DNA from 4 places in the Alteromonas sp. AWM4_230 genome. Region 3 is predicted to be linked to each of the others. Evidence: predicted binding sites of a transcription regulator. Region 3 holds the regulator's gene; each other region holds the start of a gene.
What was found. Region 3 encodes sigma-54, which starts transcription at its own class of promoters, with help from an activator protein. Its sites were predicted from a motif close to GTTGGCACGNNNNTNGNNT; they were not measured.

Region 1 (3,148 bases), 3.0 Mb from region 3:
CGTTTAGTGGCTTGTCGCAAATAATTGAGGTTAACGCAGACACAATGTCGTGCACATGGACAAGGTTAATTCGTTTATTTCCTGCATCCAACTGTCTTCCACTTAGCGAACGGGCGGGATGACGGTCTGGACCTACTAAACCGGCTAAGCGAACAATACTGATATTAGTTTGGTCTCGCTTAGACATTAAATGGTTTTCAATAGTCACGTGTGCCTTGGCCGAAGCTGTTTGCGGCTGTGTAGTGCTAACTTCGGTAACTACTTCGTTCGTGGCATCGCCATAAACTGATGTAGTACTGATAAAAACAATGTGCGCGACGCCTGCGCTTAGTGCAGCATCAATAAGTCGCAGCATATTTTCAGTAAATGATTCGAGGTTGGTGTTTCTTCTACCAGGGGGAATATTCAACAATAACGTCGCGTTTTGTAAGTTGCTACATAGTACTGATGTATCATCGCCTAGTGCATATTCAATAGCGGTGACACCTTGTTCCTTTAACGCGAGGCGTTTCTGTTGGCTTCGAGTAGTGCCAATAATGTTGACCTTACCTGACAGTGCGTTGCCTACATAGCCGGCTAACCAGCCATAGCCACTAATTATTACATTCTGAGTCATCGATTAAATTCCCCCTTTATTTAGGGCTTAAGAGTACATCAATCGGGGGGCGGATGTCGTTAATACGCCTACCATTAACTGAAAAAGCAGAAATCTGAGTGAGGAGAAATATTAAAAAGTTAGATAGCGAGCGCTAAAAAAACCGACTGTTTTTTCAGTCGGTTTTCAAAGTAAGTGATACAGAAAGGTAAGTCGTTTATTGTAGCAGGCTTAATTCGCTAAATTATTCGACTACATTTTCATTTCGTCATTGTGCTCGTTGTGACCATGATGGTCGTTGGGGTCAATATCCAGCAGGTTCAAGTCATCAAGCCCTGATATAGATGCCTGCATTTGACCTTCGGCATAGTCGGCTTTCTTCAGCACTTTACACAAAGCATCGCCTTTTTCTTCCAGCGAAGCGGCTTGGCTTTCCAAGCGATATTCTAAATCTTCACCCCAGCGCTCCATCTTTTGCTCAAACTCAGACATATCCCCGCCTTCCCACAGCATTTGCGTACCAACCGCGATAAGAATTCTGCCCATAGATTCACTGATCAAAGATTCAATTTGTGTTTCAAACTCTTGCTCCCAGCTTTCGTCAAACCAACCTGGCTCGTCAAATTTCGTAGAATCTACGCGGATATTACCCGCGTCATCATAAAATGAGGTGTTTAGTTTGGTCTCTAGTGAGTTGAACAATTCATTGAAATCATCACCCATTTGATCGCCGCCCAACAGTTCAGTAAACACTTCAGTTACTGCTACATTGGCAATTTGTAGGCCTTCACTGGCAATAGTAAGGGTCATAGGAATAGCAATATCAATGTTGTTGTAGTATTCACTTACCCAATGCTGTTGTTCGCTATTTAGCGAAATTGACTCACCGTTGATGGTCATATTGTGTTGAGCATCAATTGTCATTACCGAACCATTGTCCATCTGAACCGTAAGGTCGCCTTGGTAATACTGAATATGGCCATCAAGCTCCATGTCGCAGCTGTTGTTCTGAAAACTTGTGTCATGCGCGAATGCGTGGCCGCTTATCAAAGCACTGGTAACAGCAACTGAAAGTAATAGTTTGTTAGACATTGTTCATTCCTTAATTTAGGTGTAACACATCAACCTTGTTCTAAGAGCTACGACGGGTTGTAGAGTCACTATCAAATAAACACTAGCGTTATTTGCTGGTATATCTTTAGTTGAGCAATGGCCTTGCCAAGATTTAAAATTTATATTTTTCAGTTGGTTAGGTTATGTGTGCGTTTTTTTAGAGCAATTTCCAATTCACTATTTAGTGAAATTGCTAACTAATTAGTAGATTTGACTAAGATCAATTAATACCAATAGCGATAGATTTAAGCCAATCCAAGCATGGTTAAATCTTATTTATTGGTGCATAATACCGCCAATATTTTTAAGGGGTTATCACAATGGCTGATTGGATTAATGCAATTATGTTTGGTGTTGCGCTAATTGCCTTTACGCTAGGGCTAAGCAGCATCGTTATGGGCTTTATGACTGCTAAAGCAGGTGCTGAAGGTATGCAGGAAAAAATCGAGTACGGTTTTTTTGGCGTTACTGGTTTAGTACTTTGCTTACTGATGGCCTACGCACTGGCTTAAGCGATAAGCATTATGAAAAAACCGGCTATTACAGCCGGTTTTTTTCGCCTTTAAACAATAGTGATATCAGTTCTACTAGTCGTTGTCTTTGCGGTCGTGTTCGTTTTTGTCCTGAGCTTCTCTTGGCGTATTAGCACTCTTATCATCAATACGGTCTTGGGCCGGTTTCTGTTGAACATCGTTTCCTTCAGTGCTGTTAAACACGCTATGTTCCCGATGGGCAAGCAAGGATAAATGACCATCACGCTGATAAGCGCGTAAGTCGAACAGGTCTAGCATAGCCATGACATGGTCAAAAATATCTGCCTGAACTTTCTCGTATTTGACCCACTCTTTTTGAACACTAAAGCAGTAAATTTCTAAAGGCAAACCGAGCTCATTAGGCGGTAACTGCCTAACCATGAGGGTTAGTTCTTGGTTAATGTCTGGGTGCTTACGTAGGTAAGCTTCTAAATAGGCCCTAAAAGTACCAATGTTAGTAAGGCGGCGATTGTTTAACAGGTCCGACTCATCGATAGAATAATCTCTGTGATAGGCGCGGAGCTCATTTTTCTTTTTGTCGATATATTCGTTGATATAACGAATTTTGGAAAAGCGCTCTAGCATGTCGTTGTCGCAAAGCTTGATCGAGTGCACATCAATATAAATAGCGCGCTTAATTCTACGCCCACCAGATTCCTGCATGCCCCGCCAATTTTTAACCGCTTCAGTGGTAAGGCTATAGGTCGGCAACGTTGAAATAGTCTTGTCCCAGTTTTGTACCTTAACGTTAGTAAGGCCTATTTCGAGTATTTCACCATCTACTTCATACTTAGGCATGGCAATCCAGTCGCCCGTATTAAACATGCGGTTGGCGGCAATTTGAATACCGGCAACAAAGCCTAAAATGGTGTCTCTGAATATTAATAGCAGTACAGCAGCAATGGCT
Region 2 (3,148 bases), 690 kb from region 3:
AGCGACTTAAGCGAGTAGCGTTTTTCTCGTATGACAACCATCTTCCAGCGCCCTTCGCAGGGTCACTGTCTCGAATCAGTTTTTCTATCGCTTCGGGGTGAAAGAATTTCTCTTTAACGAATACCGACAAATTATTAGCAATAACTGACTTATTACTTGCCACGATATTGGTATGGGGAATGGGATACTGGGCTGGTATTGGTTTAAACAACGCGGTTACAGCAAACCAGTCAGCAAGACCACCGATAAGCGCCGCCTCACTCGCCATTTTTATAAGCCCTAACCACCATGCACCCTGTAAATTTGGGTAGAACTTGGGTAGTAATACTGTAAAGACAAATACGCCTGCGGCAAAAACCAAACAGGCCAATGCGAGCCTTTTGGCTTTGTTCAGCTGTGCATATTTGTCCGTCATAAACTACTCCGTTTAAATTACTTGTTTACCGTCTTGGTCAATTAGTGGTGTACCGTCTTCTTTAGCAAAAGGGCCTTGTGGCCATACATGTAAAATATCCAATACAGCTTCACTTGGGCGGCATAATTTCACTGTTTCTTTTAGGTCACTAGAAACAGCTCTTCCCTCGTCTACTTGGTTAGAAAAAGAAGCAGACTTTTTACACTCACCTTTGGGAATGCAAACAATAGGCCTATTCACTAATATGGGGTGCTTCAACATCAATTCGAAGATAGCCTCGTTACTCACTGACTCATCAAGCAGCCCTAACTCAGCTGCAGGCGACTTTGTTGTCCGAAGCGCTTGTCGAGGGGTCAAGCCTGCTGCGTGTAATAAATAACTTAGCTGCTCGCGCTCCCACCCTACACTTAAATACTCAATAACCTCTACGTCATATCCCGCAGCTCTAATCACTGCAAGTACATTTCTAGACGTTCCACATTCTGGATTATGATAAATCCTCACCATCGTTTCTCACCTCAACAAAAAATAAAAACTATAAATACCAACATACTATTTAAGTTCGAAGACAGCACCTGTACTTCGTGGACACACACTCGCTTTCCTGCAAACTATTCACGTCGCACCTGTACTCCGTGGACACACACTCGCTTTCCTGCAAACTATTCACGTCGCACCTGTACTTGGTGGACACACACTCGCTCTTCTGCAACCTAATCACTTCACGCCTGTACTGCGTGGACACACACTCACAATGTTTTTAACTCGATACTTTGTTGAAGAATATTTAGATAAACAGCCTTGTCGGAGCTTTACCACTAAATTAGAGCGTCCAGTTCGTTTATTAAAGCTAAGTAAGTGTCTGTCCACTTCTATGCTTAAGTGCATGTTAATTCGGATGGTCAAATTCGCTATCTATTGGCGGTAAAAGTTATAAAACTTGGCATCACGCCACTACGCTCGCTCTCCCTTTTCACAAAAACGCATTAACCTTATGATTTAATTAACTTTTAAAGAATGGCACGATACGTGATAAAGCTGATTTAGAAAATAAAGGTGATAAACACATAACACGTCATATCAAAATTTGTGTTTAGTACCAACATCATTAAAGCGTGCTATCTAAAGTATATAAAAACCATTAAGGATATAAGAATATGAAAAAGTCGATAATTGCCAGTGCTGCTATGTTGCTCTCCGCCACTCTACTAAGTGGCTGCGTTATCCATGTCGGCAACGCAAACGCTTTGGAAGGCAGTGATTTCAGTTCAATTCTGGGTAATATCGACATTGCCGAAGGAAAGCATGCTGGGGATATATCTTCTGTAAACGGCAATGTGGAAATTAGCGATAACGCTGGCGCAGATGAAGTCAGCATTGTTAACGGTAATCTTGAAATGGGTAGCCATGTGACTGTCCGAAATATTGATATTGTAAATGGTGATGTAAGCGCAGATACGAATCTGAGTGTGGTTAAGGGGATAGAAACGGTAAATGGAAATGTTACGCTTCCTACACAAAGCATGATTGGCGCTAGCGTTGAAACTGTAAACGGTGATATCACCGTTGTTGATACAACCATTGAGAAACACATCAAAACATTAAATGGTGATATCACATTGACGGGTTCATCCCATGTTGCGGGTGACATTGTGTATAAAGAAAGTGAAAGCTCTTGGGGTAAAAAGTCGAATAACATACCCACGCTATCAATTAGTGGCTCTGTTACTGTAGATGGCAACATCATTTTACATCGCCCTGTAAATTTAGATATTGAGAGCGATGAACTAAAGCAAAAAGTCATTGTAAGCTACGGCGGTCCAAAGTAACGTAGCCGCTTTAACAACAAGGCTTGATGTTTCGGAAATACATGACTGAACATGAAAAAATGCTTGCTGGCGATTTATATTACCCGTCAGACAAAACCTTAACGGCGTTGCGTAAGCAATGCCGTATTCAATTAGACGAGCTTAATGCAACTTGTCAAAGTGACCACAAAAAGCGTACTAGATTGCTAAAACAATTGTTTGGCAGCACAGGAAAAAGACTATACATCGAGTCTTCGTTTAAATGCGATTACGGCGAAAATATCCACGTTGGCGAAAACTTTTATGCCAATTTTAATTGTGTCATTTTGGATGCGGCAAAGGTGAGCATTGGTGACAACTGTATGATTGCGCCTCAAGTAGGGCTTTATACAGCCACCCACCCTATAGACCCCGCGCAAAGAGCAACAGGTATAGAGTTCGCTAAGCCTATTACACTTGGCAATAACTGCTGGATTGGTGGAATGGCGGTGATAAACCCTGGTGTGACATTGGGTGATAATGTGGTTGTGGCTTCTGGCGCGGTGGTAACCAAATCTTTTGGAGATAACCTAGTCATAGGCGGTAACCCAGCCAAAGTAATCAAAGAGATTGAACCCGTCGCTCAAAGTGTTTAACGATTTAGTCGATGGCTTTATGAATGGAAGCTTTTATGAATGCAAGCTTTATATATTAAGCTTATGTAGACGGCATTTTTTTGAGAAAAGCTTTTCTGAAAAAGGCCTTTTTCAACGAACTCACCATTCGCTCTAAGCACTGAATCGATTGTATTTGCTGAAATAAGAAGTATTAAAAGGCCGCGGATGTAACCAATAAAGCGGCCTTAAATTGATGTCGAATACAACGAAAAAAAACAAGGCTAGTAAACTTACGCTAGCCTTATTCACCGTATTATATACACCCTAAC
Region 3 (3,148 bases):
AACCTAAGTCTTCCAATGCGCGAAGTGCGACAGACTTACCAGACCCCGAACGACCACTGATTATGATCAGCTTCACCTAAATTCTCCCTTATATTCTGGTTTCATCACATGCGAGTTGTCAAATAAAGCGCCTACCTATGAGGTGTAGGCACTTATTGTTTAACTTAATGCAGAAATAATTTCGTCGCTGGTTGTTGCACGACGTATTGTTTTAATCGTTTCTTTGTCGCTTAGCTTACCGGCTACGGTAGCCAGTGTCTGAAGGTGTCCTTCGGTTTGCTCTTCGGGAACGAGAAGAGCAAAGAATATGTCTACGGGCTTTTCGTCTAGGGCATCAAAGTTGATAGCTGGTGTACTTGTTACAACGATTGCTATTACCTTCTCAAGGCCAGCCAAGCGACCGTGAGGCAGTGCTATCCCGTTACCAATACCCGTGCTACCCATACGTTCTCGAGCCATCAAGCTATTTAGAACCGTTGCCTGGTCGATGTTGTCGTTATGCTTGGCAGCGATATCAGCGATGATCTCAAGAATTCGCTTTTTACTATTACACTGAACCGCACACTCGGTGCGGTCCAGACTTACGATGGCTTGTATATCCATGCTCAATTAACTACTAATGTTTTTTCAGTTTTTCCTTATGCTTGATTACCTGCCGGTCGAGTTTATCAACCATGCTGTCAATCGCCGCATACATGTCGGTATTTTCTGAGGATGCGAATACTTCAGCGCCACTTAAATGAACAGTCGCTTCAGCTTTTTGATTTAATTTTTCAACGTTCAGGATGACATGCACATTAGAAATGTGATCAAAGTGACGTTCAAGTTTGCTGAACTTCGTATCGACATAATTACGCAAAGAGTCGGTGATTTCGACATGATGACCAGTAAGGTTGATTTGCATATTTCGTCTTCCTTATATTATTAAGCCCGTTTAAATAAGGCTTTTGCGTTGGTTCGACGGCGGGATCGACAATGATTCCCGGTATTTTGCTATTGTTCGCCGAGCGACTTTTATGCCTTGCTCGGCCAACAATGAAGCAATCTTGCTATCACTTAGCGGCTTGCTAGGATTTTCCGCAGCCACTAACTTCTTGATCAATGCACGAATCGCTGTAGATGAACACTCACCACCTGACTCTGTTGCTACGTGGCTTGAGAAGAAATACTTCAATTCGAAGATGCCACGGGGCGTATGCATATACTTCTGCGTTGTTACACGCGAAATAGTCGATTCGTGCATATCTACCATTTCTGCGACATCATTTAGCACCATTGGTTTCATCATTTCCGGGCCGTGCTCAAAAAAGCCCATTTGCTGCTGCACAATGCAATTTGCAACCTTCATTAAGGTATCGTTGCGAGATTCAAGGCTCTTTATGAACCACTTGGCCTCTTGCATGTGTGAGCGGATGAATTGTGAATCGCTGCTGTTCTTGGCACGACGACTCATCGCTGCGTACTGTTGGTTTACGCTTAATTTAGGCAGACTGTCGGGGTTCAGCTCAACCACCCAACGGCCATTTTTCTTGGTTACTGAGACATCAGGAATAACGTACTCAGGCTCTTTAGTAACTAAAGCACTACCTGGGCGAGGATTCAAGGTTTGAAGTAAACGCATTGCTTCGCGCAGCTGATCTTCTTTCAATCGGCTCTTACGCATTAGCGTGCGGTAGTCTTTACTGCTCAGTAAGTCTGAATATTCCTCAATAAGCTGCTTCGCTTCAGCAAGCCACGGTGTGTCTTCTGAAAACTGGCGCAATTGCACCATAAGACACTCTTGAGGTGTACGAGAACCTGAACCAATGGGGTCGAACATTTGAATGCGCTTAAGTACACACTCTATTTCGTCCATTTCGATAGGCTCTTCTAGATCATCGTCGTTGACCGCTTCTAAGATGTCGTCAAGAGTAACGGTTAAATAACCTGATTCGTCAATTGAGTCGATGATTGCTGTAGCGATAGCGCGGTCAGTATCTGAAAAATGAGTGAGGCGCATTTGCCAAAGAAGATGTTCTTGAATGTCTTCTGTGGTCTCACCTTGGAAGATTTGTTCATCATCATTAGATGGGCCAGGTGCAGGCGCGGAAGAAGCCGAATAATACTCATCCCAAGTACTGTCGATAGGTAGCTCATCGGGAAGATCATTCTTCTCCAGTGCATCTCCCGCTTCTAGCGTATCGCTTGATGCAGAAGCGGTCGCTTCAGCAGCGCTATCGTCACTATCGACATTGTTCTTTTCTACTTGTGGCTCGTCGTTACTTTCTTCCACTTCTAAAAGCGGATTAGAATCGAGGGCTTCTTGTATCTCTTGCTGGAGATCAAGCGTAGAAAGCTGCAGCAGTTTAATGGCCTGCTGAAGCTGAGGTGTCATTGTAAGTTGTTGGCTAAATTTTAGCTGTAAAGATGGTTTCATCTACGTCTTATTTAAATGCTCTAAATTAAATATACCAGAGCGAAACTGAAAAATGACAATTAGGTTACACTAACTATAGCCTGAATTGTTCGCCTAGGTATACGTCCCTTACTTTTTGATTACTTAAAACCTGTTCCGCAGTTCCTTGCGCAATAAGCTCGCCATGACTCACAATGTACGCTTTTTCGCAAACATCCAATGTTTCGCGTACGTTATGGTCCGTGATAAGGATACCAATACCCCTATCTCGCAGATGCTGTATTATCTTCTTTATATCATTAACTGATATTGGATCAACACCGGCAAATGGTTCGTCTAACAAAATAAATTGTGGTTTTGCTGCCAGAGCGCGGGCAATCTCTACGCGACGCCGTTCTCCCCCTGACAAACTCATCCCCGTACTATTACGTATATGGTTGATATTAAATTCATCAAGTAGGGCGTCTGCTTCTTCTTCTTGCTGTTGTGAATTTAAATCTTTACGGGTTTGCAAAATGGCCATGATATTTTCATGTACCGTAAGCTTTCTAAATATTGATGCCTCTTGCGGAAGGTAGCCTATACCGCGGCGAGCGCGCTCATGCATTGGCTGGTGAGTAAGCTCATTATCATCAATTTCGATCTTGCCTTTGTCTAAGTTGACTAAGCCTACAATCATGTAAAAAGTGGTGGTCTTACCAGCGCCGTTAGGGCCGAGAAGACCAACAATTTGACCGGTAGACACTGAAAGGC
Region 4 (3,148 bases), 1.8 Mb from region 3:
TTTAGGTAAAAACGCCTTTACTGTCTTAGAAGTGCTGTCACAGCCTCTAGAGCCAAAGAATACAAATTAGCTGAACGTCATTCTGTACATCTATACACTGCATCATCAGTGTTCTGACAAAATGCTTTTCGGTACGCAATCAGTGTTACTGAAAAGCATAGCTTAATTGCACGAGCAAGTCTGTGGAACGCCCTAAAGCCCACTACCTTAAATTCATAGCTACCACCCATTCCCTGAAATGCATCCTATAAAGCAGACTAAGGGCCTGCAAAATCCAGTCCTTCGTATATAAGTAAACGAATAAGCTTGCGTATAAATTACGTAATATCGGTGAAGTAAAGCAACATTAAAACACACTAATCAACATGATAGATGAGACATTCATTCGTTCAGAACCGATACATGTCTAAACATCTTTATTCTTAATGACCCATTAATCTTCTATTAATGTTGTACAAAAGTCTCCGTCACCCAATCTAGCTATCATTAAACCTATGAACTGCAGAGCAGATTTGTAGAACGCTTTTTACAACGTTATACAGCTTCTGCTCCCAGCAATTTAATTAGGTAATAACACGTATTTATTTTGCAAATGACTGAGGAGTCACGCGATGAAAAAGTTAAACTCGTTAATGACAAAAACAACGCTTCTTGCAGCTTCGATTATGCTAGTAACAGGCTGCAGTGCAGTGGCCAAACCGCAAATGAATGAGACCGCCACTTCGAACGTTGGTGTATTGAAGGCTAAGGCGCTAGACAATGCATTACTGTATTCGGATGAATGTATTACAGAGCGTGAAGTTGTAGCAGCACAAAAGATGTGGGGTGAAGGCATTGTACGTATTGGCGCAGTGTTTAGTAACGACGGTGACTACTCTGGCGAGGCGGCTGATTTTATCCAGGACATGTACGGATATGATTTAAGTAGTGTACTGTTTAAACCAACCCTTGCAGCAAATGATCAGTTCCGTTCAAGCTTTGATGCAGCGCTTTCTTACTTTGTCGGTGGAAATGACGCTTATCAGGAAGATAAGGGTTTTGCGATTAAGCCTTATACAAACGTGAAATTCGACAATGTAGGAATTATTAATAACAGTTGTCGGATGGCGGTGGCGATGGGTAACTACTTCTTTACTGACACTAAGGGCGGAGAAACAAAAGTAGAGTACACCTTTGCCTATGTGAAAGACAGTGATGGCGACCTGCGTATTGTCGCTCACCAATCTTCGTTACCTTACAACCCAAATGGTAACTAGGTAACGCTCAGCCCCCAATCTTCTCAGATTATGTGGGGCGTCACCTCCTCCCTTTTATAGGCAAAGCGTTTTTCCCTTTCGCTTTGCCTCTTTTTTCATCTTGAATTAAATGATGAGAAAAGAGCTTCTGCTCTATCATGTAAAAAATGCATTCGCTTGTGTAATCGTGACTCCTGCCACTGAGAATTACGTTTCAAAATTTCAATCTAAAACAAACTTAATCTATATAATTCATGCACTTAAAAAACAGGCACAAAGATAGCATTAGTTATTGTGAAAGTAACGGAAGCAATACGAGGATCTAGTTATGTTAGGTTGGGCAATCACATTTTTTATCATCGCCATTATTGCAGCAGTTTTTGGTTTTGGAGGCATCGCAGGTGCAGCAACAGGTATCGCACAGTTTCTTTTCTTTGTGTTTATCGCGTTGCTCGTAATCTCACTTATCGCAAATGCGTTACGTGGTAGAGCACCAAGAGCCTAAGAGTTAGAAGTATTTTAATAGGAAAAAGGAGTAAGGATATGTTTTCATTTAAAAACTTATCAAAGGTACTAGTAGCATCAGCATTTGCACTATCACTAGCAGCTTGCGGTGACGGTGAAGCGGAAGACGCAGGCGAAGAGCTAGACGAAATTGTTACCGATGCAGGTAATGCCGTTGAAGACGCTTGTGAAGATGTGAAAGAAGGCGTAGACGCTGAAGATAAAGACTGTTAATCACGTTTTTATCAAAAAAGGGTCAGACAATTGTCTGGCCCTTTTTGTATTTACAGTCGACGTAGTTTGACCTAACTGGTTAGTTAAGACACTTCTTCACCGCCTAATTCACGAGCAAGATCATCCAGTGTAGAAAGCGTGGAATCAAACTCCCCTACACCATAACGATACTGTACGCTTACGTGATGGTCGGTACGCCCGAACTTCACTCTTAACCCTTCTGCGTCAATATGCTTCACGGTATTCAAAAAGCGATAGGCAGACATTTCTGTTTCAAATTGAAACTCAACACTGTTTTCCATTTAGGCTTTCCGTTTAAGCAACAATTTCTGGGTGAGCATGAATTACTGCCACAACACGTTGAAGCAGATTATTGTCCGCTTTATCTATAGAGTCGTAGGATAACCAGTCGGCAAGAATGTCGGGGGCGGTCGCCGCCTCTCCTTGTTCCAACTTAGACGTCATCATTTGTAGCTGTACACTAGAGCGTATAGATGCATCTGCATCCGGGCTTGGCATACCAGTTGCGACTTCTAATGCTACCGTTAACCATTGTCTGTCGTGCTGAGTTGTTTCATTTCCAGTAGACTGACATAATACGTTCGCCCAACGCTTCCCTAACGTTTCCGCTAGAGCCTGCTCGTCACCACTTCCCTCACCTACACTTAGCTGTAGTAAAGAAATCAGAGCCTGAGCTCGCGCCAATCGGGCTTGAGATTGTGCATTTTTCGCTTGCGCCGCACGCTTACTTTCAAGTGAATCAATCTTTTTATCTACTTTCGTACGTTGCGCTTTAGGCAAGTCGGTTAACTGAGCGCGAACGTCACCTATTGATTGACTAAACGTGACATCATCGCTGTTGATGTCAACAGCTTCCACTTGCTTGAGTAGCGAATCTACTAACGCGTTAAATGCATTATTTTGTACTTTCCGCTCGGCTTTTAAACGTTCAAATACGGTGTCATTGGCAGCTTTAAATTCTGCCCACAACTTACTCTCTTCACGTTTACCTGCATGGCCTACTTGCTTCCACTGGCTTTGCAATTGCTGAGCTTTGTCGGCAGCGCCAGCGACATCTTCTTCCGTAGCAAGTTGACAAGCTTGAGTGACTAACGCACGCTTTTGAGCTTGATTATCGCTTTGCCACTGAGTCACTTTAGCCTGGATGGGCGATG

Region 1: a site for sigma-54 is predicted at 1,800-1,818, ahead of ACXACS_RS05065 (DUF2884 family protein). Genes of this name have one in related genera too.
Region 2: a site for sigma-54 is predicted at 1,432-1,450, ahead of ACXACS_RS14860 (DUF4097 family beta strand repeat-containing protein). Genes of this name have one in related genera too.
Region 4: a site for sigma-54 is predicted at 1,503-1,521, ahead of ACXACS_RS10075 (DUF1328 domain-containing protein). Genes of this name have one in related genera too.

What each region holds. Positions count from the first base shown of each region.
Region 1 covers NZ_JBSWTB010000001.1:1,174,844-1,177,991, forward strand. Annotated here, with positions in the region: gene ACXACS_RS05060 (NAD-dependent epimerase/dehydratase family protein) at 1-616, opposite strand, end outside; gene ACXACS_RS05065 (DUF2884 family protein) at 848-1,687, opposite strand; gene ACXACS_RS05070 (hypothetical protein) at 2,029-2,220, shown strand; gene ACXACS_RS05075 (mechanosensitive ion channel family protein) at 2,296-3,148, opposite strand, start outside.
Region 2 covers NZ_JBSWTB010000001.1:3,458,486-3,461,633, forward strand. Annotated here, with positions in the region: gene ACXACS_RS14850 (DUF445 domain-containing protein) at 1-415, opposite strand, end outside; gene ACXACS_RS14855 (arsenate reductase family protein) at 428-922, opposite strand; gene ACXACS_RS14860 (DUF4097 family beta strand repeat-containing protein) at 1,573-2,244, shown strand; gene ACXACS_RS14865 (sugar O-acetyltransferase) at 2,286-2,858, shown strand.
Region 3 covers NZ_JBSWTB010000001.1:4,149,252-4,152,399, reverse strand. Annotated here, with positions in the region: gene rapZ (RNase adapter RapZ) at 1-76, opposite strand, end outside; gene ptsN (PTS IIA-like nitrogen regulatory protein PtsN) at 160-603, opposite strand; gene hpf (ribosome hibernation promoting factor) at 617-904, opposite strand; gene ACXACS_RS17865 (RNA polymerase factor sigma-54) at 935-2,416, opposite strand; gene lptB (LPS export ABC transporter ATP-binding protein) at 2,490-3,148, opposite strand, start outside.
Region 4 covers NZ_JBSWTB010000001.1:2,369,934-2,373,081, reverse strand. Annotated here, with positions in the region: gene ACXACS_RS10085 (CC0125/CC1285 family lipoprotein) at 1-70, shown strand, start outside; gene ACXACS_RS10080 (phosphoribosyl-AMP cyclohydrolase) at 612-1,256, shown strand; gene ACXACS_RS10075 (DUF1328 domain-containing protein) at 1,564-1,740, shown strand; gene ACXACS_RS10070 (hypothetical protein) at 1,779-1,973, shown strand; gene ACXACS_RS10065 (hypothetical protein) at 2,057-2,275, opposite strand; gene ACXACS_RS10060 (DUF349 domain-containing protein) at 2,289-3,148, opposite strand, start outside.